Regions from separate parts of the Heyndrickxia sp. FSL W8-0423 genome, predicted to be linked through region 1. Evidence: riboswitches for the same ligand, from Rfam matches in the RefSeq annotation. Region 1 holds a riboswitch; each other region holds the start of a gene.
The links. A riboswitch is a leader RNA that binds a small molecule or an ion and turns the genes downstream of it on or off. The one in region 1 is predicted to bind S-adenosylmethionine.
Positions count from the first base shown of each region.

Region 1 (8,142 bases):
TGGTCTCATATTTTTAATTGTTGGAATGATTCAAGACTTTATTGCTAATGAATTTGAGCAGTTTAATTCGATTACAAATACGATCATTATGTATGCATTTAATGAACGTTGGAAACCTGTGATGACGCTTTTCAATTCTATGTCTAATTGGAAAGTACTTTTGGTATTCATCCTCTTTACTGCCGTTTGGATATCCGTTAAGGGGGGAATTAAGCGGATTGAATTCCTTTATTTTTTCCTGAGTATACTAGGGGCTGTCTTTTTAGGAAAGGGGCTTAATATTCTTTTCCATTACGTGACACACGGAAAAGAACTGTTTAGTCAATCCTTTCCAAATGAACAAGCATTAAGTTGTTCTATTATATATTCGTTTTTTATGTACGAAATCATTCGTCATAGTAAAAGTACTTTACTTAATTTACTCACTTTTTTGATCGTTATCTTTATTTTATTAGCAATCGCTGCGAGCGAAATTTATTTAGGGATCCATGTTCCGAGCGATTTTGCCGCCGGGTATGCTTTTGGTGGAGTTTGGGTATGTTTTATGATTCTATTATTAGAAGTCTCTCGACTGATTAAGTTGATTAAAGAAACGGATTTTAGTAAGCAGCCAAAATGATAAAGAGGTGTGTGAATTTTTTGTGATTACGAAGATTGTTGGGTCTAACTTTATTGGGTAACTTGGGTTTTAAAATAAGCGGAGAATCTCCGGTTATACTGTAGAATAGAGCTTGGTTTGGGGGATTTAAGCGGAAATTTTCCGATTAAGCAAAGCAAAATTACCCTTTTTTGCGTTTTTTGGGTTAATAGCCGGAAAACTTCCGGCTATTTAAGCTGTTTTCAATGCTATTATGCTCATTAAGGGAAATTTCTCCGCTTATTCAAATTCGTTTTAGCATCTAATATACTTGTCGTTTTGTTTAAAAAAAGACTTAGAGAAAAATACATCTCTAAGTCTTTTTGACTGTGAATTATGATTTTCCTTTATGCACCTCACAAGTAAACCCGTTAAGGTTGGACCGATTTCTTTCTGTTCATTAAATAGATTGATATTCGAGTCGTTTCTTTGTTGCTGAATGTTGGATGATGTCCACAAAGTCTTCAATCATCGCACTTGCGGTCGCCAACTTTCCAGCTCCGGGACCTTGAAGGGTAATTTTTCCGACTAAACTTGCTTCTATTGCAACGGCATTTTCAACACCTTCAATGGAATAAAGGGGATGATTCGAATCAACGATGATTGGCTGAACGGAAGCTACTAAAGAGTGATCATTGAAGGTAATTTCAGCAATATGTTTAAAACGTTGTCCTCGTTTTTCCGCTTGTTTAATCTGTTCCTGTGTGATAGATACGATCCCATCAATAATTACTTCTGACCAATTCGGTTGTTGATTAATGACTAATTGACTTAGTATCATTAATTTATAAAAAGCATCGATTCCGCTAATATCATTCGTTGGATCAGCTTCCGCATATCCCTTCTTCTGTGCGAGTTGGAGCGCTTTATCAAATGAAAGCTTTCGTTCTCTCATTTCAGTTAAAATAAAATTCGATGTTCCATTTAATATCCCTTGTATTTTGGTGATACGATTTACTTGTAATAGCTGTTTAATCGTTCGAATGATTGGAACTCCTCCAGCTGTTGTTGCTTCAAAGCCAATTTTGGTTTCATTTTGCTGGGCCCTTTGAATTAGTTCATGACCGTGATTAGCAAACATTTCTTTATTAGCAGTAACAACATGGATGCCTTTTTCAATGGCTTGGAGTAAATAGGATCTACTTGGTTCCTCTCCTACAATTGCCTCGAATATCACGTCCAAATCCGGAATATTGATGATATCCTCAAAATTGGTTGTCACAAGAACATTCGCATCAATCTTTCTCTCTTTTGTTTGATCACGAATGAGAATCGCGACAATCTCAACTTCTTTTCCCAATAATTTTCTAAGCTGTGTTTGATGTGAGTGAATGGCACTATAGACACCCTCACCCACCGTTCCAAAACCTAACAATGCTACTTTAATAACTGTCATTACAACCTCCCACCTGCCTTTACCAATCTTCAATTCCTTCATCGGGAAGGCATTTTATACATATCATAAACGGCACCACATATTTACTAGTTATGGAAATGCGGTGCCTGACACCTTCGATTAAACTGTTACACTTGTTGCTTTAAGAATGGCTTGGTTCAGATCGGCTGTGAGATCTTCAACGGCTTCTAGTCCGACGGATAAGCGAATTAGTTCTTCGGTTACACCTGAAACTTTTAATTCTTCGGCGCTTAACTGTTGATGTGTAGTCGATGCTGGGTGAATGATTAAAGATTTAGCATCTCCAACATTCGCTACGTGTGACCATAATTGAATATTATCAATGACTTTTCGCCCTGCTTCTCTGCCGCCTTTAATTCCGAAATTGACAATCGATCCGAAGCCGCCTTTTAAGTATTTAGCTGCTCTTTCATGTGATGGATGTTCTTCTAAACTTGGATGATTAACCCATGCAACTGCAGGATGGTTTTGTAAAAATTGTGCTACTTTACCCGCATTTTCAACATGCTTTTGTACACGCAAGTGTAATGTTTCCAAACCTTGTAATAATAGGAACGCACTATCCGGACTTAAACTTGCACCGAAATCTCGCAAAATTTGTACGCGTAATTTTGTTGCAAACGCCGCTTGTGGAACATCAACACCATAACGGAGACCGTGATAGCTTAGGTCTGGTTCTTTAAAATCCGGGAATCGGTCACTGTTCCAGTCGAATTTCCCACCATCAACTACAACACCGCCAATCGTTGTTCCGTGACCGCCGATCCATTTTGTAGCTGAATGGATGACCACATCTGCTCCCCATTTAATAGGGTTTGAAAGGTATGGAGTACCAAATGTGTTATCAATAATCAGTGGAACACCATTTTCATGAGCAACCTTCGCGACTTCTTCTACATCAAGAACGTGCAGGCTAGGGTTACCGATGATTTCAGCAAATACTGCTTTTGTTTTTGATGTTATCGCGGTTCTAAAATTTTCTGGGTCTGTTGCATCAACGAATTTTACGTTAATTCCATACTTCGGAAGGGTATTAGAAAATAGATTAAATGTTCCACCGTATAAATTTCCGGCAGCGACGATTTCGTCTCCTGCACCAGCGATATTTAGAATGGAGAAAGCAATTGCAGCCATTCCTGAAGACAATGCAACAGCAGCAGTTCCGCCTTCTAATAGGGCAATTCGCTGTTCAAACACATCAACAGTTGGATTGCCGATTCGCGAATAAATGAATCCTTGCTGTTCTAATGCAAATAAACCTTGTGCATGATCTGTATCTTTAAATACATAGGATGTGGTTTTATATACAGGAACTGTACGTGACCCTGTTGTTGGATCTGGTTCTTGCCCTCCGTGTAGTAATAATGTTTCGGGTTGAAATTGTTCGTTTGTCATTTTACATTCCTCCAAAGTTTTTGATTTTTTCTCTAGGCGAGCCGAGAAATTCCTGAAGTGTGATCGTTGAAGTGGGATATACGAAGGGAAGCAAAAAGCCCTCTTCATAAGAAGAGGGCTAATCAATAGGTTCCTCCCCTTATCTTTCAGATCTTTAAAGGATCTGTAGGAATTAGCACCTTTTCAAGCAAAATGCTTGAAGGTTGCCGGGCATCAAAGGGCCTAGTCCCTCCGCCGCTCTCGATAAGAGTGATTCATTTAGTTTTTTTAGAAAATTTTAAATTGCTCTTGTTTTGCATTATAGTAGACGAATTGTTACTTCGTCAACCTTTTTTTATAAAAATTTTTTCTAAGAATAGACGGTGACCGTTCCTTTCCGCGGGGAGGAAGTCGAGCCTCCTCGGCGCTAGCGCCTGTGGGGTCTCGACCTTTTCTCTATATCCCGCAGGAGTCAGGTTCCTTCCGCTCCAATCCACTCTGCGCTTTGTTAAAAGTAACAATCCTTCAGAAAAAGCGATATCATTTAAACCGATGCTTTAATGGCTTCATCAAATTGCTTAATGATATCCTCAGCATCCTCAATTCCAATCGAAATACGAACAACTTGTTGGTTGATTCCTATGTTCTGCTGTTCTTCGAGTGAAAGTGCTCGGTGGGATGTGCCTAACGGATAGGATACGGTCGTTTCAACTCCGGCTAACGTAGGTACAATTTTCACCCAGCCCAACGATGAAAAGAATCGATGGATGTCACATGTGTCAGCTAATTCAATTGTGACAATTGCCCCATTTCCTTTACTGGAAAGATCGGTGGGATAATAGACTTTTTTGATATTTGAATTTTGATAGAGTGCGTCTGCCAATTGTTTCGCATTTGCGGATTGACGTTCCATCCGTAATGCTAATGTTTTTATGCCGCGACAAGTTAGCCAAGCTTCAAAAGAACTTAAATTACTTCCGAGATTCACTACTTTTTGACGTGCTTTCGTCATTAATTCCTCGGAACCAACAACAACTCCCGCCGTCACATCGCTATGGCCGCCTAAATATTTCGTCGCACTATGAGCGACAATATCGATGCCCTCCTGATAGGGATTTAGCAAATATGGTGTGGCAAAGGTATTGTCTACCATTGTATATAAATTATAATCCTTACCTAGTTTTACTAGTGTATCAATCTGTTCCACACGTAAAAAGGGATTTGTAACCGTTTCGGAATATAATAGTTTTGTATTTTCCAGTATTGCATCTCGGATGGCAGTTTGATCAGCAAAGTTTACAAAGGATGTTTCAATTCCTAAATTTTTTAATTCTTCCTTTAACAAATGGTGTGTACCACCATAAATATCTTCAGCCGCAACGATATGATCACCAGATGAAACAACCGATAACAGACCAGCTAGTATTGCTGATAGCCCCGAAGAAGTAGCTACCCCACTTGGTGCCCCTTCAAGGTTTGCTACCATTTGTCCTAGTTCATCCGTGTTTGGATTGCCCGTTCTCGAATATAAGTAAGATTCATCACCTTGATAAAAACCTTCAAGCTCTTCTAATGAACTAAAAGTAAAAGCAGAAGTTTGAAAGATTGGTGTCGTTTTACTACGAATATGATTGGTCTTTTTTAATGAATGATGAACGATTTTCGTTTCAAATGATTGATCCACTTTGCCAGCACCTCTAACTATAGGATAATTTTAAATATTTTAAATTGTACGCCCGATCTATATTTTTGTCAAAAAAATGATAGGGTTATCCCTATCATTTGGCTGTTTTATAAAATTGGAGACAATAATCTTGAGACAGATTCCTTGAATCGAATCGATTTCGGTCGTTGCAAATAGTCCTCTAATGTTAATTCTCTTGATTTTTCCATATCTGCTTTATAAATCAATTCTAGTCTTTTAGAAAGATGATGGCTATACAAAAAGGCATTCACTTCAAAGTTTAAACGGAAACTTCGATTATCAATATTCGCAGTACCAACTGTTGCTATTTTCCCGTCAACTACGAGCATTTTTGCATGAATGAATCCATTTTCGTATATATATACTTTTGCACCTGTTTTCAATAATTCCCCAACATTGGAATATGTAGCCCAATAAACAAACATATGATCAGGCTTGTTCGGAATCATTAAACGAACATCCACCCCAGATAAAATCGCGATTTTAAGTGCATTCAATAGGCTATCATCTGGAATGAAATATGGAGTTTGCATGTATATGTATTTTTTCGCCTCATTAATCATCTTAATATAACCGTTTTTAATTTGCTCCCACTCTGAGTCAGGTCCACTGGATACAATCTGAACATCTGTGTAGCCGACAGATTGTATATCGGGGAAAAAACTTTCTTTATAACGAATTTCTTTAGCCGAGGCTTGATTCCAATCTAATACAAAACGTGTTTGCATTGCATAAACAGCTTTTCCCGTTATTTTCAAATGGGTATCCCGCCAATAACCGAATTTTTTATCCAACCCCAAATACTCATCACCAATATTAAATCCACCGATATAGCCAATACTACCATCGATAATCGCAAGTTTGCGGTGATTTCGGAAATTGACACGTAAATTCAGCATCGGTATTTTTGCAGGAAAAAATGCCGCGACCTCGCCACCGGCTTCAATTAATTCTTTAAAAAATTTCCGTGGAAGCTTTCGCGAACCCATGTCATCATATAAAAAACGAACTTTGACCCCTTCCTTGGCCTTTTCAGTAAGCAGTTCAACTAACTTTTGACCTAATGAGTCATTTCGAACGATGTAATAAACAAGATGAATGTGATCGTTTGCCCTCTTTATATCTTCAAATAAAGAGCGAAATTTGTCCTCACCATCAATAAAAATTTCTACCTCATTATCATGTGACATAATCGCATCATCATTAACTAGAAGCATATAAACTAATTCTTTATATTGCACAGTCCGCTCATCATGAAAGGGGAAAGAATTATTTCTTAACAGTTCAATTTGACGATGGGCGATTTCCTTTATTCCAATTTTCTCCTGATCTTTCCAATAAAAGATTCTTCTTCTGCTCAAGTTTTGTCCAAAAACTAAATAAATAATGAATCCTGCTACAGGAATAAACAACAAAACTAACAGCCAAGCCCATGTTGCACCTATGTTTCGCCGTTCTAGAAAGATGACGGCACCCGATAAAATAAAGTTTAAAATAAAAAAAAATGCCAATAAAATAGTAATAATTGTCATCTTGAACTCCTTTAACAAGATACGTTATTTCTTTTTGTTACGATAGTTTCGTACAGTATGTCCGAAACTATCGTAATTAAATAATTACCTATTTGAGAAATAGCGGAAACTTATTCCACTGTATCATAACACATATTTTAATTTCTAACATCATAAATACAAATACTAATTATTTACATGCAACAATCAGATAACAATAATTCCGCAAAAAAAAGAACCACATAAAGTGGTCCTTTCATTTAAAAATTAATATAGTTTCTAGGGTTTACAGCATTTGAATGGGATGCTGTCCATGGTCCGATATAGAATTCAAAATGTAAATGTTGGCCATAGGCTTGTCCAGTGCTTCCCATATAACCAATGACTTGTCCTTTTCGTACTGTTGCATTTTCACCAATGGTACGAGAACTCATATGTGCATAAACTGTCGTATAAATTTTTCCGTTAACAGAATGGGTAATGAAGATACAATTTCCGTAACTTGAAGAAAAATATGAACGAGTTACTACTCCATCACCGGCAGCCACGATAGGAACTGTTCCTCCCTTAGCAATATCTATTCCTGAATGGAATCCATCTGCATCGAAAGAGCGTCTACCAAATTCAGAAGAAACATAGCCTTGTGCCGGACGTGTAAATGTTCCGGATGAAACAGCTGGTGTTCCGGAAGATTTTCCTCCGCCACTGCTCACGCTATTTACACTATTACTACTGTTTCCACTATTCCCGCTGCCGTTTGTACTATATGAGCTTTGTTGTTTCTGTGCAGCTGCTGCTTCTGCTGCGGCACGTTGCTCTTCTGCAATACGATCCTTTTCTAATTGAATCGCTTTTTCGATCGCGGATTTTTGTGCAGAAAGGATTGCATTTTCTTCCTCTAAAGACATTTTATCATGTTCTAGTTTTTTCTTTTGTTTTCCAAGTTCTTTCAATATCACATTTTTTCTTGATTTTTGTTGATTTAATTCAGCTTTCATCGCTTGTAACTTTTGTTGCATTTCTTGAAGATTATTTAGTTTTTTTGTTACATCTGCTTGCTTCTTTTCTAACTCCGCTTGATCTCTTTTTTGTTCATCAATGATTTGCTTATCTGCATTGACTAATGTAGTAACGGCGGATACACGGTCAAGTAAATCCGCAATGCTGTCCGCACCTAATATAACATCTAAATAATTTACTGAGCCCCCACCATTTGTTTGCATTGTACGGGCACGTTTGTCCAACAGTTCATTTCGTTCCTTGATTCGCTTTTTTAATGCATTAATTTCGGATTTCAGCTTTTCTATTTCCCTTTTAGCTACATCAATTTGTTGCTGCTTTTCTTGTATTTTTTCATCTGTATCTGCGATATTTACATCTAATGTTTCCAATTCACTTTCAAGATTGTTTTGTTTTCCTTTAATTTCATCAATCTTGTTCTCTTTTTGTTTAATATTTGAGTGAATATTTGACTGTTTATTTTGCACATCTTTTTGCT
Region 1 is NZ_JBBPBE010000001.1:4,000,582-4,008,723, forward strand. Features, by position in the region: gene MKY81_RS20440 (VTT domain-containing protein) at 1-619, shown strand, start outside; gene MKY81_RS20445 (homoserine dehydrogenase) at 1,038-2,033, opposite strand; gene MKY81_RS20450 (O-acetylhomoserine aminocarboxypropyltransferase/cysteine synthase family protein) at 2,154-3,449, opposite strand; SAM riboswitch class I at 3,586-3,699, opposite strand; gene MKY81_RS20455 (trans-sulfuration enzyme family protein) at 3,973-5,112, opposite strand; gene cls (cardiolipin synthase) at 5,220-6,665, opposite strand; gene MKY81_RS20465 (murein hydrolase activator EnvC family protein) at 6,905-8,142, opposite strand, start outside.

Region 2 (8,142 bases), 1.2 Mb from region 1:
ATAGTTTTATTGAGACACTTATTAACCAAACTAGCATTTATTTAATCCTATATGACGATTTTTTCGAAAATCCTTTGCAGAAACCTTATAGTCCAAAGGAGCACAAACGAATACTTGAATTAATTAAAAACAATAAAAAAGATGAGCTTAAAATTGAGTTAAGCAAACATTTCGAACATGCATTGGAAAGTGTAGATAATCAGTATAGGGGATATCAAGAATTGGATGAGATTTTTTAAATCTATTAAAGGGTTAGGTAATATTTACTAACCCTTATTTAGACAAATCCACGTATCGGGCCTTCACTACTCTTTCTAAACTTTCTGGCTCCAACTCAATTTGCACGCCAATATTTCCTCCGCTTACAATAATTGTATCTAGTGTTCGTGCTTTTGCATCAATAAAAGTAGGAAATAATTTTTTCATACCGATCGGGGAACAACCACCACGGACATATCCGGATACTTTGATAATATCCTTTACTGGAATCATTTCTATCTTCTTTTCCTCTGCAGCCTTTGCTGCTTTCTTTAGGTCAAGCTCAGCATCAACTGGTATGATAAACACATAGTATGCCTTGCTTGAGCCTTGGGAGATTAGGGTTTTATATACGACTCCATCTTCTCTTCCAATTTTTTCAGCAACTGACACTCCATCAATTTTCCCGTCATCAGTTGTGTAAGTCATCATTTTATATGTGATTTTTTCCTTATCTAGTATTCTCATCGCATTCGTCTTTCCTTTTTTCATTTCTTCAGCCTTCCTAAGTTCCAAGTTGAATTAATTTTTTTGAATATCCCACAATACTACATTTTTAGTCTACCTTTAGGGTTTATTGGTTCAACGACTTTCTATACCGTATAAAAAACAGGGTCTTCACTTCGCTGTTTTAGATCAAAGAATAACTAAAACAACTACGAGATATAAAATGATATACGCGAGATATAAATAAACTATATTGAGATTTAAACGCTTACACATTATTCTTAGCATATCGACTAGTTTATTGTTATTTATGAACCACTGTATAACAAGTGCAGCAAGAGCTAATCCTAAAATAATTTGAAGTGCGAGATTATCGGTTAAACATTCAAATAAAGGAAGCAGTTTTAATGCAATCGTGAATGCAACAAAGGATAAAAAAGACTCAAACGCTTTATTAGGTTGTACTTGCCTTTCTTCTTGTAATGGATTCACTGTCCTTTTCCCTCCTCTTTATATATTAATTTTCTTATTATTTTCTCCACTGTAGATTCCCAGTACTGAATTGATGTAGGTCCAGTATAGTCTTTATTTTTATAATGGACTGACATATTGTAATAAAAACGTTTCTTTTCAGCGTAACTATAAGAATTTGAAACCCAAGATCATGCATAGGAAGGTTTAAAATAGAATTGGTAAAATCTATTTCTACCCAAGCTGAACTATCACAGAAAGATGCCGCAAAAGTGGTTGACTTCTTTTTAGAACTAATTACGCTAAACTATATATTAATTTGCCAAAATCTTATCTAATATAACTTGGTTTTCATATCCATCTTGAATTGTTGGTAAATCTCTATCTAATTTGTCAAAAATAATATATTCATATACTTTTTCCAAAAACGGATAAAAAGCAGGATAATAAGCCTTCGCTTCTAAAGTAAGATGAACAGGAATATTCTCTTGTTGAAGAATATGGATTTTTTTTAATGGTTTACTTCCTTTTCCATATTTAAGAGTATTATCATTCATCAGCACAATCGTTCCCGCACTACCAAATATCCTTAATTGGGATCCGAATCCATGGTTTACCCCTGAAAGCAGTTGAAGGGAAAAAGTAGAATTATTCTTCATCTTTCCATGAATGAAAAAAGCATCATCTGCATCCCGAAACTCACCTGCTCCTTCTGGAACATGTGTGTGTACAAAGCCATTAATTTTTTCTATTTCATCACCTACTATCCATCTCATTACATTCGATCATATGTGATCCAATTGCACCTAACATTCCACCAAATTGTTTTTTTTGCGCCATCCATCCTCTACTTGTTAAGTGAAGATGCTCATATTGTGCACTCGAAATATGATAATCAAAATGAATAAGATCCCCAATATTGTTTTGAAATAATTTTTTCATTTTTTGCCTGATAGGAAGAAATCTCCATTCAAAATCTATCATTACTTTGGCGGAATAGTGTGTCGTTAGTTCTATTAATTCTCTCGATTCATGGCGATTCATTGTAAATGGCTTTTCGCAAACAATATTAATTCCTTTTTTTAGTGCTGTTTTAACCATATTATAGTGAAACGGAGGCAATGAACTTACAAATAATAGATCGAGTTCTTCATAATCTATCATTTTGTTCCAGTTTCGATAATGTTTAGGAATAGTTGATTCACTAAATATTCCATCTGGGATTTGATGACGATTCATCGTGCAAACTGCAGTTAATTTCATCCTAGGATGTGTTTGAATAATGGGAGCTTGAACCCACTCGCATCACGGCTCTCCTCCTCCTAAATTAAGAGCAGTAGATTTTGTCTACTGCTTCTAGATTGTGTTTATTTACGAAATTACTTTTTTGTAACAAGACCCCTGCCTGTGAAGTTCGCAGAAACTGGTGTTTTCCCAACTTCCCTCGCCCAAACAGATACTTAACCAATATGACATAAAACAATCAGAATTTAAACAATTCAATCAAAATATATACGTTCATCTGAACTATTTGCTATTCTTATTGCCATCTCAATTTGTGATTTAGTATTTCTGGCTTCTGATAGTTCAGGTAGTTCATTTTCAGCAAAAAAGCTTACATCACTGGTTTCAATTCCTTCTAAAGACATCCCGCCAATAATTTCGCATTGGATGAAAACTTTATATACATGATAAAGTGAAGGTGGATGTGGATGATACTTTTTATCTAGAATTCCTAATAGTTTAACTGCTTTTACATCGTAGCCTGATTCTTCCTTTACTTCTTTAACAGCAACTTCGCTTGGCGATAATCCAATGTCCGCCCATCCTCCAGGTAACGCCCACTTGTTATCTGTCTTTTCTTTGACCAATAGAATTTTCTTATTTCTTAAAACAACAGCTCGAATATCTACTTTTGGTGTTTGATAGCCTGTTTCATTTGCAAATAAATCTTTTATAAAGGTTGTATCCATATTTGTCTGATTGGATAGGATTTCTATACTAATCTTTCTTATTAATTCAAATCTCTCCTTGTCATAAATATCATTAGAATAAGTTAACCCTGCTTGGGCAATTGCTTGTAACTGTTTCACCCATTCTAGCCATTTTAGTTCCATAATCATTCACCTTTTTATTTCATTTTTCTAATTTACATTTAGTTTGCTGTAAAAGCATAGACTGACAAAGGAATAATTTTATTTACTTTAATATGCTCTTCTAGCATGTTTTTTTCAGATTGAAGGAGTTCTTTAAGCTTTATAGGTAGTTCACCATTTTTTTGTAGTTCTTCATCAAATTCTGTTAAAACATTATGTATTTCCCATTGACCATCTTGTATATCTGGGGAAAAAATAGATGTTTCATTCGTGATTGTCCAACCAGCATGTTTTGCGATTTTTATTATTTCATTTGGGGTAAATAATGTTCGTACATTTGATTCACTGTTGTCCTTAAACGACTCAAGTTGTGCTTGAATAAGAATAGATAAAAAATGAGAATACTGTTCAATTTTATGAATGTTTGTATCCCATTCTGCAAAACATAATTTTTTTCCCCATTTTTTAATTTTGCTCAGTATTTCAAATAATTCTTTTTTTGACTTTAAATACCACGAGCAATGTGATAATACGATACAATCAAAATATCCATCTGGAAAATCTATTTCAGGGGACAGTATATCCACATTAAAGTTCATATTAATCTGCTTACCTAACTTTGAATGTGTTAAATACATTGCAGAATCACCTAATGATACCGGACTACCGTAAGATTCAGAACCAATATCTACTCCTTGAACTAGACCACTTTCTCCTACATAATAGGCAAGCACTGCTGTTGTATCCCCTTGACCGCAGCCTATTTCAAGGACCTTATCCCCTTTTTCAATTTCCCAAAACTCAACTAGTTTCATACGATGCTTTGTTTGTATCCTTTGAATATCCCGCATTTCTATATTTGCAGCCATACAATCAACTATGGTCTCTAATACTTGTTTATTCATCAATACCCTCCAAATACAAAAAGATAATTTCAAAAAATCCTTTGATATATAAAACTTCGATAATCTATAAAATAATCCTTCTTTTTAAACATTCAATCCACCAAGCGGAATAGGCGTTTCAAAATGGCTTTTATTTCAGCCAATTCTAGTGCTAATAGTAAAATATGAAAAACCTTATTTCGTAGTTTACGAGAATAAGGTTTTTCATATTTTAAACAGGTATTCTCCTATTTCGATGTTGTCTAGCTGGATGATGTTCATGTAAAAAATCATTTCCAAATAATTTTTTCCGGAATGTCCCTTCTTCATATTTTTTTCTGACTAATCCACGCTCTTGTAGAATTGGTATGACAAATTCTACGAAATCCTCAAAGGTTCCAGGCGTAATCGCATAAGCTATATTAAAACCATCTACTCCCGTTACTTCTACCCATTCCTCTAATGAGTCCGCAACTTTCGTTGGAGAGCCGACAATAACTGGACCTAATCCACCAACCCCAACAAATTCTGCTACTTCTTCTACAGTAAACTCTGAGTATGACTTCAATGCTGACTGAATAGCATCGTTTTTCACATATTGAATTTTCTCTTGTGGATTAAGTTCCTCTAAATTGAGTCCAGTCCATCCGCCAACTAATGCTAGTGCACCTTCGTAGCTCGCGTATTTTTTGTATTCATTATATTTCGCTTCTGCTTCTTCTTGTGTCGGGGCGACAATTGGGGTAATAAGAGTTAGAATTTTTATTTCTTCTGGTTTTCTTCCAGCTTTAATAGCTTCTTCCCGAAAAGCTTGAACTGTCTTTTTCGTACTTTCCATTGTAGTTGCGCCAATGAAAACTAGCTCTGCATGCTTTGCCGCAAATTTTCTGCCTCTAGAAGATGCACCCGCTTGAAAGATAACAGGTGTTCTTTGAGGTGATGGTTCACATAAATGCGCACCTGGAACTTTATAATACGTACCCTCGTGTTCAATATCATGAACTTTACTCGGATTCGTATAGATCCCCTTCTCTTTATCTACAATAACGGCGTCATCCTCCCAACTCGCTTCCCATAATTTGTAGACAACATCCATATATTCATCAGCAATATCGTATCTATTATCATGACTAAGCTGTTTATCAAGGCCGATATTTAATGCAGCACTATTTAAATAGGAGGTAACAACATTCCAGCCGATACGCCCTTTCGTTAAATGATCTAAAGTAGAGATTCTCCTGGCAAACGTATATGGATGTTCGTAGCTTGTTGAAGCTGTTAATCCAAATCCTAGATGTTTTGTTACTTGAGCCATTATTGGAACGACAAATGCCGGATCGTTTACCGGTACTTGTGCACCTTGGCGAACTGCAGGATCCCTTGAGCCTTGATAAACATCATAAGTACCTAACACATCAGCTAAGAATATCGCATCAAAACAACCCTTTTCCAAGACCTGCGCAAGATGAGTCCAATATTCTGCATCTTTATAAGTAGAGGAGCGATCTTCTGGGTGTGACCATAAACCAGGGGATTGATGACCTGCACAATTCATATCAAAAGCATTCAAATAGATTCTTTTTTTTACCATTTTCAGACCTCCTAAATTTTTTACAAAGATTGCGCTGTAAATTGTTTGAGCTGTTTAATCGACTTAACAAATCCGTCAACCTGCTCAGATAATCGTTGAATCGACTCAATATGTGTCAGAGGATTTCGTTTATTGGATTTGTCAATAGCACTTTCTAAAATATAAATTCCTTGTAAAGGATTTCCCTTTAATGTTGTTATGAGTGGTTTTAATGCATAATCTAGAGCGAGTAAGTGCGCACCACTGCCTCCTACCATTACAGGAAAAACAGGTTTTCCCTTAAGTATTCTTTCAGGCAATAAATCAATTAATGTCTTTAATACACCTGTGTAGGATGCTTTATACACAGGTGATCCGATAATGACGCCATCTGCATTTATAATCGTTTGTGCCAAATGATTAATATCCGGACTGTCATAACGGCTATTTACTAAATCTAAAGGTGAGAAATCGACAACTGAAGCATACGAAACAGAAATCCCTTCTTTCTCTAATAAAAATTGAACATGTTTCAACACAAGATCTGTTTTGGACTTATCAGATGGGCTCCCACATAAAATTACTACTTTACTCATATCACTAACCTTCTTTCTTATAAAATTTTTCAAGCAAAAAGTCCCCTTTTCAAAAAGAAAAGAGGACTCCTCAATGCGTCATCTCTTATCTTCCAAGCGAATGCTTGCTGGAATTAGCACCTTTCTACCTAAGTAGAGGTTGCTGAAGCTTCTTCGGGCCAGTCCCTCGGCTTCTCTGGATAAGAATTATTTAATTGTATTAATAATAATATTTGAACATTTAATATGTCAAGATTAATTCTGACTTTTTTTATCTGAATTATAAGTCTTGTTGTTGGTCTACACCCTCTGTTCCATATTATGCAGCTTCCTTCATTTCTAATTTTACTTCTTTTTTCTTTTTCACAGGAGATAGGATTCGTTCCAGCCAGCCCATCAAAAAGTCTGCAGCAACTGCCATTAATGCAGTCGGAATCGCTCCAGCCAATATTATGGACGAACCGTTCGTTACATTCGTACCGCGGACAATAATATCACCTAGTCCACCTGCTCCGACAAATGTTCCGATTGTTGCAATCCCAATTGCGACAACTAGTGCGTTTCTGAGACCTGCCATAATAACGGATAATGAAAGTGGCAGCTCAACCATTCTTAGTATTTGAAATTTCGTCATCCCCATCGCTTTTCCGGACTCCAACAAGAATTGATCGACATTAACAATTCCTGTATAAGTGTTCTTTAAAATTGGCAAAAGTGAATATAGAAATAATGAAAGGACTACTGTATTTGTTCCTAACCCCATAACTAACATTAGGACCGATAACATCGCTAAGGCAGGAATCGTTTGGATAATATTTGCAAGTGAAATTACCCACGTACTAAGCCTGCGGTATCGCGCAATGATGATTCCAAACGGAATAGCAACAATCGCAGCAAAAATTACCCCGTATGCTGACATTAGAAAATGTCGATAAAACTGTTCCCAAACATATCCACCATTGTGAGCGTAATAATCAAATAATCCTTGTATCGTATTCAATTCACACACCTCCAGTCTTACTCAAAATAGTTATTTTCCTCTAAAAACTCTTTAGCAACAACAGAAGGCTCTTTCATTTTCCCATCGCTTTCATAATTCAATTGCTGCATTTTTTTCGTACTAATCTTTCCAACCAGCTTTTGTAAGATTCCTTTTAGTTCAGGATGTTTTTTTAATACATCATTTCTAGCAACAGGCGATGCGTCGTAAGGTGGGAAGAAATGTTTGTCATCTTCCAGTACCTGAAGATTATATGCATTGATTCGGCCATCCGTTGTATAAGCTAAAACAACATCCATTTTTCCGCTTTGGACTGCTTTATAAACGAGACCGATTTGCATTGGGAAGGTTTGACCGAATTCGAAGCCATACTCCTTCACAAAACCTTCGTAGCCATCCCCTTTTCGTTTTAACCATGAATTATCAACACCTAAACTCAAGTCTTTCACCATTGGTTCTAATTGGGAAACTTTTGATATGTTATTTTTTTCAGCAAAGTCTTTCGTTACAGTAAATGCATACGAATTGGCGAATCCATATGAATCAAACCATGTTTGATCAAAACGTTTATCAAATTCTTTCTGAACAATTTTTAATGCCTTTTTTGGATCGTTCACTGGATCCATCCCAAGAGCACCCGGCAAATCGGTACCTGTATAGCGTGCAGCTGAGATATCAACATCCCCGTTAAGCATTGCTTTATGCAAAACGATGGATGAACCTAAATTGTTCACCAAATCCACCTTTAAATCCGTATAATGTTCGATCATATATTTTTCCATATATCCAAGAATTTGTGTTTCTGTTGTTGTCACCATACCTATCGAAATCGATTTATCTG
Region 2 is NZ_JBBPBE010000001.1:2,757,308-2,765,449, reverse strand. Features, by position in the region: gene MKY81_RS14045 (GntR family transcriptional regulator) at 1-239, shown strand, start outside; gene ybaK (Cys-tRNA(Pro) deacylase) at 274-750, opposite strand; gene MKY81_RS14035 (hypothetical protein) at 895-1,197, opposite strand; gene MKY81_RS14030 (Gfo/Idh/MocA family protein) at 1,491-1,952, opposite strand; gene MKY81_RS14025 (Gfo/Idh/MocA family protein) at 1,933-2,439, opposite strand; gene MKY81_RS14020 (NUDIX hydrolase) at 2,676-3,293, opposite strand; gene MKY81_RS14015 (class I SAM-dependent methyltransferase) at 3,332-4,177, opposite strand; gene MKY81_RS14010 (LLM class flavin-dependent oxidoreductase) at 4,389-5,747, opposite strand; gene ssuE (NADPH-dependent FMN reductase) at 5,768-6,322, opposite strand; SAM riboswitch class I at 6,405-6,508, opposite strand; gene MKY81_RS14000 (ABC transporter permease) at 6,621-7,301, opposite strand; gene MKY81_RS13995 (osmoprotectant ABC transporter substrate-binding protein) at 7,319-8,142, opposite strand, start outside.
Region 2: another riboswitch for S-adenosylmethionine. It lies ahead of ssuE (NADPH-dependent FMN reductase); the one in region 1 lies ahead of MKY81_RS20450 (O-acetylhomoserine aminocarboxypropyltransferase/cysteine synthase family protein).

Region 3 (8,142 bases), 3.4 Mb from region 1:
GAGGAGGCTCATCACCAGCCCTGCGGAAAGCAAGTGCCTGTAGCGGAAAGGAACGGTCTATTACGAAAGCTTTTTAAACATGAAAAATACTATCTAAAACGGCTAATGGATGTTCATAACGACGTCCAAACTCACTTCCGGTATAAAAATACTCAGGTGTTTCCAAATAACTTGAAAGTGTTTGTTCCTTTTTAATCTCCCATTTAAGCTGGTCAATCATATGATCAAACGTATAGGAAGCTGACTGATTAGGAGTATTATATTTAACAGAAATAGAAGCGATTTGCTCTCTATCTTTCATGATAAAAATATCATTTCCGTCATTAGTAAAGGCCTTAAATTCTAATGAATCATAAGCAGCCGTGACTGAATGGTGACTTGTCCTAACAACAAATCCTCTCTCTCTAAAATAATCTTCAAAAGAAGCAAGAAATTCATCGACTTTGATTTTCATTCCGGTCAATACATTGTTTTCATAGAGTTGTTTGTTCTTTTCTTTTAAGTGAATCAATTCCGCTTGTAAGTCTTTTATTTCCGTAGTACTCATATCATCATATCTCCTTTTTTATTTCTTCCTTTAATTTTATCAAAAAAATACGGTAGGCAACAAAATGTAATGATTCATATGGTGGTATAGGAGGTGGTACGAATGGTATATGAAATACATGTGTCTACATCTAAGCGTCGCTTAGCACTTTTGAATAACGGCCGGGTAGTTAAAATCTATCCAATCGGAGTGGGGAAAATGTTAACACCAACGCCGAAGGGTACGTATAGAATCATTAATAAGCAGCCAAATCCGGGCGGACCATTTGGAGTAATGTGGATGGGACTATCAAAACCACATTACGGAATTCATGGAACGAATAATCCTGCATCAATCGGGAAACTGGTCTCCCATGGTTGCATTAGAATGTATAACCAAGATGTTTTATCCCTATCTAAAATAGTACCGATTGGGACGAAGGTAAGGATAAGTCAGTCATGATTTTACACTCAATGGAAATTATGTAGCCCTAAAAAATAAAGTGAACAAAAAGATAAGATAAATATAAGGTTCTTCTTTGGAGTATGAAGAATATAAATTTTATAAAGGGTTCACTTGAAGGGAGGATAGGTGTCAAGCCAAATCAATTTTGTTTAAACGAAACGCAAATTCTTGGATACCAAGTGTGAAAGATAAACAAAATGGTCCAAATGAATAAAGAAAGGGAAATGGAATCATGGTCTTTGAACCTATTCAAATTAATCTTAGTGAATTGAAAATCAATAGTTGTGACCATTCGAGTGCAATTACTCTAGGATCTGCAGTTATCGTTGGCAGAAGAGTGGTTGCAAAGAAAAACCAACCAATTGGTCAACTTTTATCAGATCGTACCACTGTTATATCCTCTAAAAGTTTTACAATTGATGACGATATTGAAGACTTCTTTCGCACAAAAGGCATATAATCAATTAACCCTGTCCCTTTAGGTCGATGGTCTGATATAAAACATAGGAGGTACGAATATGTTATTTGCACCAGCAGTGATTAATCTTCAGACCTTTAAACTGAATTCAATAGATCACACAGCGGTATTAAATATCGGGCAATGCCAGCTATTAGATATTTTTGTCGCCTATAAAAGGAATCAAGGAATTGGAGAACAAAACGGTGATGGGGTTCGGATAATCTTACCTGTTTCATCCGTGTTAGACTCAGATTTCATTGATAGTCCTGCAGTTAAAAATAGTATTGTTTAGTTTGATTTCGTAAATAAGGAGTGACATGTATGTTTTTTTTCACACCTATGGTTGTTAATCTTCTCGGATTTAAAATTAATTCAGTCGATAACTCCTCTGTTATAAACGCTGGGCCAGTTCAATCAATTGATCAATTTACGGCTTATAAGCGAAACCAAGCTTTTGGAGAACTAAACGGTGATTTATCTCCAACCACTTTGCCTATTACAGCAATTGTTGATCCGGACGTAAGTGACAGCCCCGCTGTTAAAAATAGTGTTATTTAGTCGTACTTTTTCTAATTGTATAAGTTCAGCTAAATAAATTTAACAAATTTTTAAAAGGCTATTGACTTATTATATTTTTCGAAATAATATTAAGACTATTAAATTACAAAATTAAATAAAATGACTATGACTTATCCAGAGAGGTGGAGGGACTGGCCCTTTGAAGCCTCGGCAACGGGTTTGCATTTATGCAAATACCGTGCTAATTCCTGCGAATCGGGGTTTTTTCGATTCGAAAGATAAGAAGTAGATTGGTTAGTTTATACGAACCCTTCTTCTTATCTGTTCTTGGATAAGAAGAAGGGTTTTTTATTTATTGAAAGGGAGGATCAAGCAACATGATTAAATTTGAAGGTGTAAGCAAAGTGTTTCAGTCAAAAGGCAGAGAAGTGGCAGCTGTGCAGGATGTTTCTCTTTCAATCGAAAAGGGTGAAATATTTGGTGTAATTGGTTTTAGTGGTGCTGGAAAAAGTACTTTGCTTCGACTGGTAAATCTTTTAGAAAGGCCAACATCAGGAAAGGTAATTGTTAACGAACAAGAAAATCTCTCCCTATCAGAGAAGGAACTTCGAAAGATGAGACAAAGAATCGGAATGATCTTCCAAACCTTTAATCTATTTAACTCAAGAACGGTGTTCGGAAATGTTGCCTATCCGTTAAAAATAGCAAAAGTGCCGAAACAGGAGATTAATAGAAGAGTAACGGAACTGTTGCAATTTGTCGGGTTAGCTGATAAAGCAAATTATTATCCTGAACAACTGTCAGGAGGACAAAAGCAGAGGGTGGGAATTGCGAGAGCACTAGCCACTTCACCAGACATTTTAATTTGTGATGAAGCGACATCGGCTCTTGATCCGGAAACAACGAGCGATATTTTGACACTATTGAAGAGGGTAAATGAGGAATATAATGTGACGATACTATTGATTACTCATGAAATGCAAGTTATTCGAACGATATGTGATCGTGTTGCTGTGATGGAGAATGGACGAGTGATTGAAGAAGGTAGCGTCTTTAATCTTTTTACTAATCCTACAACTAAAACAACAAAAAACTTTATTAGCTCCGTCCTAAACGACAAAATCTCACCGCAACTTTTTGAAAAATTGTGCGGAAATAAGTCTAGTCATCTATACCGGATTATTTTTACCGGTGAAGAGACGAGTAAACCATTGCTATCAAACATTGCAAAGTCCTTTGAAGTAGATGTAAATATTCTTTATGGAAATATTAGCGAAATACAGGAAGTTCTCTTTGGTAATTTAATTGTTGAGTTACAAGGGAATCAAGTAGAGATAGGAAGAGCTGTTAATCATTTGCAACAATATGTAGAAGTGCAGGAGGTTACAAGTCATGCAAGTTGATTGGAGTACATTTTGGCCAAGGATATTCCAAGCATCCGGTCAAACGATAACAATGGTTATTTTTACACTGATTTTTGCAACAATATTTGGCTCAATCATTGGGTTGCTCCTTTTTGTGACAAGAAAGGGGAATATTTTAGAGAATCAAACGGTTTCTACGATTCTTAATATCTTAATTAATATTATTCGGCCAATTCCATTCATTATTTTTTTAGTAGCGATTAGTCCTTTGACCCGTGCTGTGATGGGGTCAACTATCGGAACGGCCGCTGCCATTTTTCCGATGACTATTGCAGCATCCTTTGGAATTGCTCGCGTTGTCGAGAATAATTTAGTGTCTATCGATCCTGGAATCATCGAGGCGGCAAAAGCGATGGGTGCCAGTAAACTTCAAATTATTTTTGGCGTATTAATTCGAGAAGCATTAGGACCATTAATCCTTGGTATAACCTTTATTACAGTAGGATTAATCGATTTCTCCGCCATGGCTGGAACTGTTGGTGGCGGAGGTCTCGGAGATTTAGCAATGACATATGGTTATCAGCGATTTGATAAATCTGTCATGATTGTTACGGTCGTGCTATTGATTATCCTTGTTCAAATTGCTCAATTCATTGGAAACTATCTAGCAAAAATTTTCTTGCGAAGATAATGAATAATACAAAACATCAGAAGAAAAGAGGAAACAATGTGAAAAAGACAATTTTATTAAGTGTTATTGCAGTATTTATCTTTTCCCTTTTAGCTGCTTGCGGAAAAGAAACGAGTGGCAACTCTAAAGTGGTGACCATTGGTGTAACCGGGTCGGATGGACAAATGTGGGATATTATTAAGGAAAAAGCAAAAAAAGAAGGGATTACGATTAAGTTAAAAGAGTTCTCGGATTATACGATCCCTAACCAGGCATTAGCAGATGGAGACATCGATTTAAATGCATTTCAACATATTGCTTTCTTAAATCAATTCAAAGAAGAACATAAATTAGATATTACACCAATTGGAACAACACAAATTGCTCCTATGGGTATGTTTTCAGACAAATACAAATCACCAAAGGAAATTCCTGCAGGCGGAGAGATTGCTATTCCAAATGATCCGTCTAACCAGGCACGAGCCTTATTATTGTTACAATCAGCGGGTTTAATCAAATTGAAAGATGATTTCGGCCTTTTCGGTGATCCAACTGGAATCATAGATAATCCAAAAAAGTTAAAGATTACCCCTGTTGTTGCACAACAGACTCCACGAGTATTAAAAGATGTTGCAGCGTCGGTAATTAATAATGGTGTGGCGGGCCAAGCCGGACTGAATATTACGAAAGAATCCATTTATTTAGAGGATCCCAATAGTGATTCGGTAAAACCTTATATCAATATTATTGCCGCACGTTCGAAAGATAAAGATAATAAGACATACGAAAAAATTATAAAGATCTATCATAGCAAAGAAGTGGAAGAGGCGGTTAAAAAGGATACAAAAGGCGGATCAATTGTAGTGGATATGCCAATTCAAGACCTTGAAAGTATCATTAAATAGGAAGAAGTTATTCAGGAAACGAAGGATAATAACTATTTAATTCCGATTAAATCTATGCGATAAATCACATATAAAAGGAGAGAATGAAGGATGACAATCCAAACGAAAAGTTTAAGAGGGGTAATTAATCAAAGTATTGAAGAGGCTAAACAATTGTATATTGAAACAAGTCACAAAATCCATAGAAAACCTGAAATTGGAAACCAAGAATATTTCGCATCAAAAACATTAACCGAAATTCTTGAGAATGCTGGATTTACTGTAACACGTAATGTAGCTGGACATGAAACAGGATTTGTTGCAAGAAAAGCAGCAGTTAAAAATGGTCCGAAAATCGCCTTTTTAGCTGAATATGATGCATTGCCGGGTTTAGGTCATGCATGTGGACATAATATTATCGGCACGACAAGTGTTGCTGCTGGCATTGCCTTAGCAAAAGTAATTGATGAAACAGGCGGTGAAGTGATTGTTTTTGGAACACCCGCAGAAGAAGGAGGGCCAAATGGCAGTGCAAAAGGAAGTTTTGTCAAACATGGATTGTTGGAGGGAATCGATGTCGCGCTTATGATTCATCCATCCGGAAAAACAAGTTTAACGTCTCCGTCTCTTGCAGTCGACCCTCTTGATTTTCATTTTTACGGGAAAGCGGCACATGCTTCGGGTTCACCCGAAAAGGGAATAAATGCGCTAGATGCTGTTATTCAATTGTTTAATGGTATTAATGCATTGCGCCAGCAACTACCTACAGATGTACGGATTCACGGCATCATTACTCATGGTGGTGATGCACCTAATATTATTCCAGAATATGCTTCTGCTAGATTTTTTATACGTGCCAGTACATGGAAACGAGCCGAGGGAATTTCAAAGAAAGTCCGAAACATTGCCGAAGGGGCAGCTCTTGCAACAGGCAGCACAGTAAAAATAGAACGATTCCAAAATGAAGTACATGATTTTATCATTAACGATTCTCTTGATCGAGTTGTTGGGGAAGAACTATCTTTATTAGGAGAAAAAGTTTTTTCTGAAAAAGGGAAAGGAATTGGATCAACAGATGCAGGTAATATTAGCCATGTTGTGCCAACCGCCCATCCACATATCAAAATTGGACCGGATGATTTAATTGGTCATACGAATGAATTTCGTGAATGTGCAGGCTCATTAGAAGGGGATAAAGCGTTAATAACTGGGGCGAAGGCATTAGCATTCACAGGATTTCGTCTATTAACAGATTCACGCTTGCTTGCAGGAATTCGTGCAGATTTCGAAGCAAGAAATATAAAATAGCACAGGAAGAGGTGGTAGATGATACCACCTCTTTATTAATGATATTTCAAAATATTTTTAGAAAATCTCCGAGAAATATGTTATTATTATTTGTCCTTAAATGAGACATATATTTTTCAGAATGTTTTACTATTTTAATATAAGAATTACTATTAATGGTACATTTCGTTTTCTCGGAGGTAAGTAATGAAGAAGAAAGAATCATTTACATTTATAATAGCGATTGGCTTTATGCTATTCGCTTTATTTTTTGGAGCGGGAAATTTAATTTTTCCAGTTATGCTCGGTCAATCAGCAGGTACAGCGATTTGGTCGGCAAATGCAGGGTTTGTGATAACTGGTGTTGGTTTACCTCTACTGGGAGTACTTGCGTTAGGATTCTCTGGTAAAAGCGATTTAAGATCGCTTGCGAGTCGAGCACATCCAATTTTTGGATTGATTTTCACAACTATTCTTTATTTAGCGATTGGTCCGCTATTTGCTATACCAAGGACCGGGAGCGTTTCATTTGAAATTGGTGTTAAGCCTTTTCTGCCTGCTCATGTAAGCTTTATACCATTATTACTATTTACTGTACTTTTTTTCGGAATAACGTGCTATTTTGCTTTAAATACATCGAAAATTGTGGACATAGTAGGTAGAATATTAACTCCTTTGTTATTAATTTTTATTGGAATATTGATTGTAACGGCAGTCATTCATCCGATGGGGAAATTAAGTATGCCCACGGAGTATTATATGAATCATTCTTTTTTTAAAGGCTTCCAAGAAGGCTATCTAACAATGGATACATTAGCTGCTTTTGTTTTTGGAATTATTGTCATTCAAGCCATTAAAGATAAAGGGATATCAGGTAAAGGAAAAATTATGATGACCTGTTTGAAGGCGGGATTAATTGCGGCGGGTCTCCTAGCAATCATTTACACCACTCTATCCTTTATTGGTGCGTCAAGTGTTGAAGAACTGGGCATATTAGATAATGGTGCAACAATCTTGGCTGGTGTATATCATCATTATTTTGGCCAATATGGACGGATATTACTAGGATTTATTGTAGTTGCTGCATGTTTAACAACGAGTATCGGCTTAATATCTTCTAGTGCTATCTATTTTCATAAGATGTTTCCGATGGTGTCCTATAAATTATTCACTATCATCTTATCTATAGTTAGTACAATATTTGCTAATGTTGGATTAATGAAATTAATTAGCATTTCAGAACCAATTCTCGTTGCGATTTACCCATTAGCTATCTGTTTAATTTTCTTAACATTCTTTCATTCACTTTTCAAAGGGAAATCGGAAGTATATATATGTAGTTTATTATTTACATTTATCATTAGTGTTTTTGACGGGTTGAAAGCAACAGGCATTCAAATTCATTCAATTGATCAGCTGTTATCTAGAATTATCCCTTTATATACTGTTGGTATGGGGTGGCTGCTTCCTGCTATAATTGGAGGAATAATTGGATATATAATTAGCATGCTAAAAAGAAAGAAACATAAGTGTAACAATTGAAATCATTTTTTGACCTTCTCATCCAATTTTATAGATGACAAATTTTCGTTTTTCGAAGATAATATAAAAGTTGGGTAAACCACACTTTAAATTAAAGAAAATTGAGGGATTATATGAGCTCAAGATTAAATAAGAAAAAAAGAAAAGTACGTAAAGGAAGAATCGCCCTTTTCATCATTGTCTTATTAATTATCGGTATAGCAGGCTTTGCTTATTCGCAATACAAAGCAGGTGTGAATCAAGCTGGTAAAGGAATAGATAAACAAGAAAATATTGAGTTTAATGGAAAAAAGGATAAAAACGGAAGAGTCAACTTCCTTTTATTAGGAATTGATAAGCGGAAAAACGAAACAAAGTCACATACAGATACGATTATGGTCGCACAGTATGACCCTAAAAATGATGATATTAAAATCATTTCATTA
Region 3 is NZ_JBBPBE010000001.1:581,329-589,470, reverse strand. Features, by position in the region: gene MKY81_RS02880 (hypothetical protein) at 74-547, opposite strand; gene MKY81_RS02875 (L,D-transpeptidase) at 650-988, shown strand; gene MKY81_RS02870 (hypothetical protein) at 1,224-1,451, shown strand; gene MKY81_RS02865 (hypothetical protein) at 1,510-1,743, shown strand; gene MKY81_RS02860 (spore germination protein) at 1,773-2,009, shown strand; SAM riboswitch class I at 2,138-2,255, shown strand; gene MKY81_RS02855 (methionine ABC transporter ATP-binding protein) at 2,348-3,373, shown strand; gene MKY81_RS02850 (methionine ABC transporter permease) at 3,363-4,025, shown strand; gene MKY81_RS02845 (MetQ/NlpA family ABC transporter substrate-binding protein) at 4,064-4,909, shown strand; gene MKY81_RS02840 (M20 family metallopeptidase) at 5,000-6,196, shown strand; gene brnQ (branched-chain amino acid transport system II carrier protein) at 6,383-7,717, shown strand; gene MKY81_RS02830 (LCP family protein) at 7,831-8,142, shown strand, end outside.
Region 3: another riboswitch for S-adenosylmethionine. It lies ahead of MKY81_RS02855 (methionine ABC transporter ATP-binding protein); the one in region 1 lies ahead of MKY81_RS20450 (O-acetylhomoserine aminocarboxypropyltransferase/cysteine synthase family protein).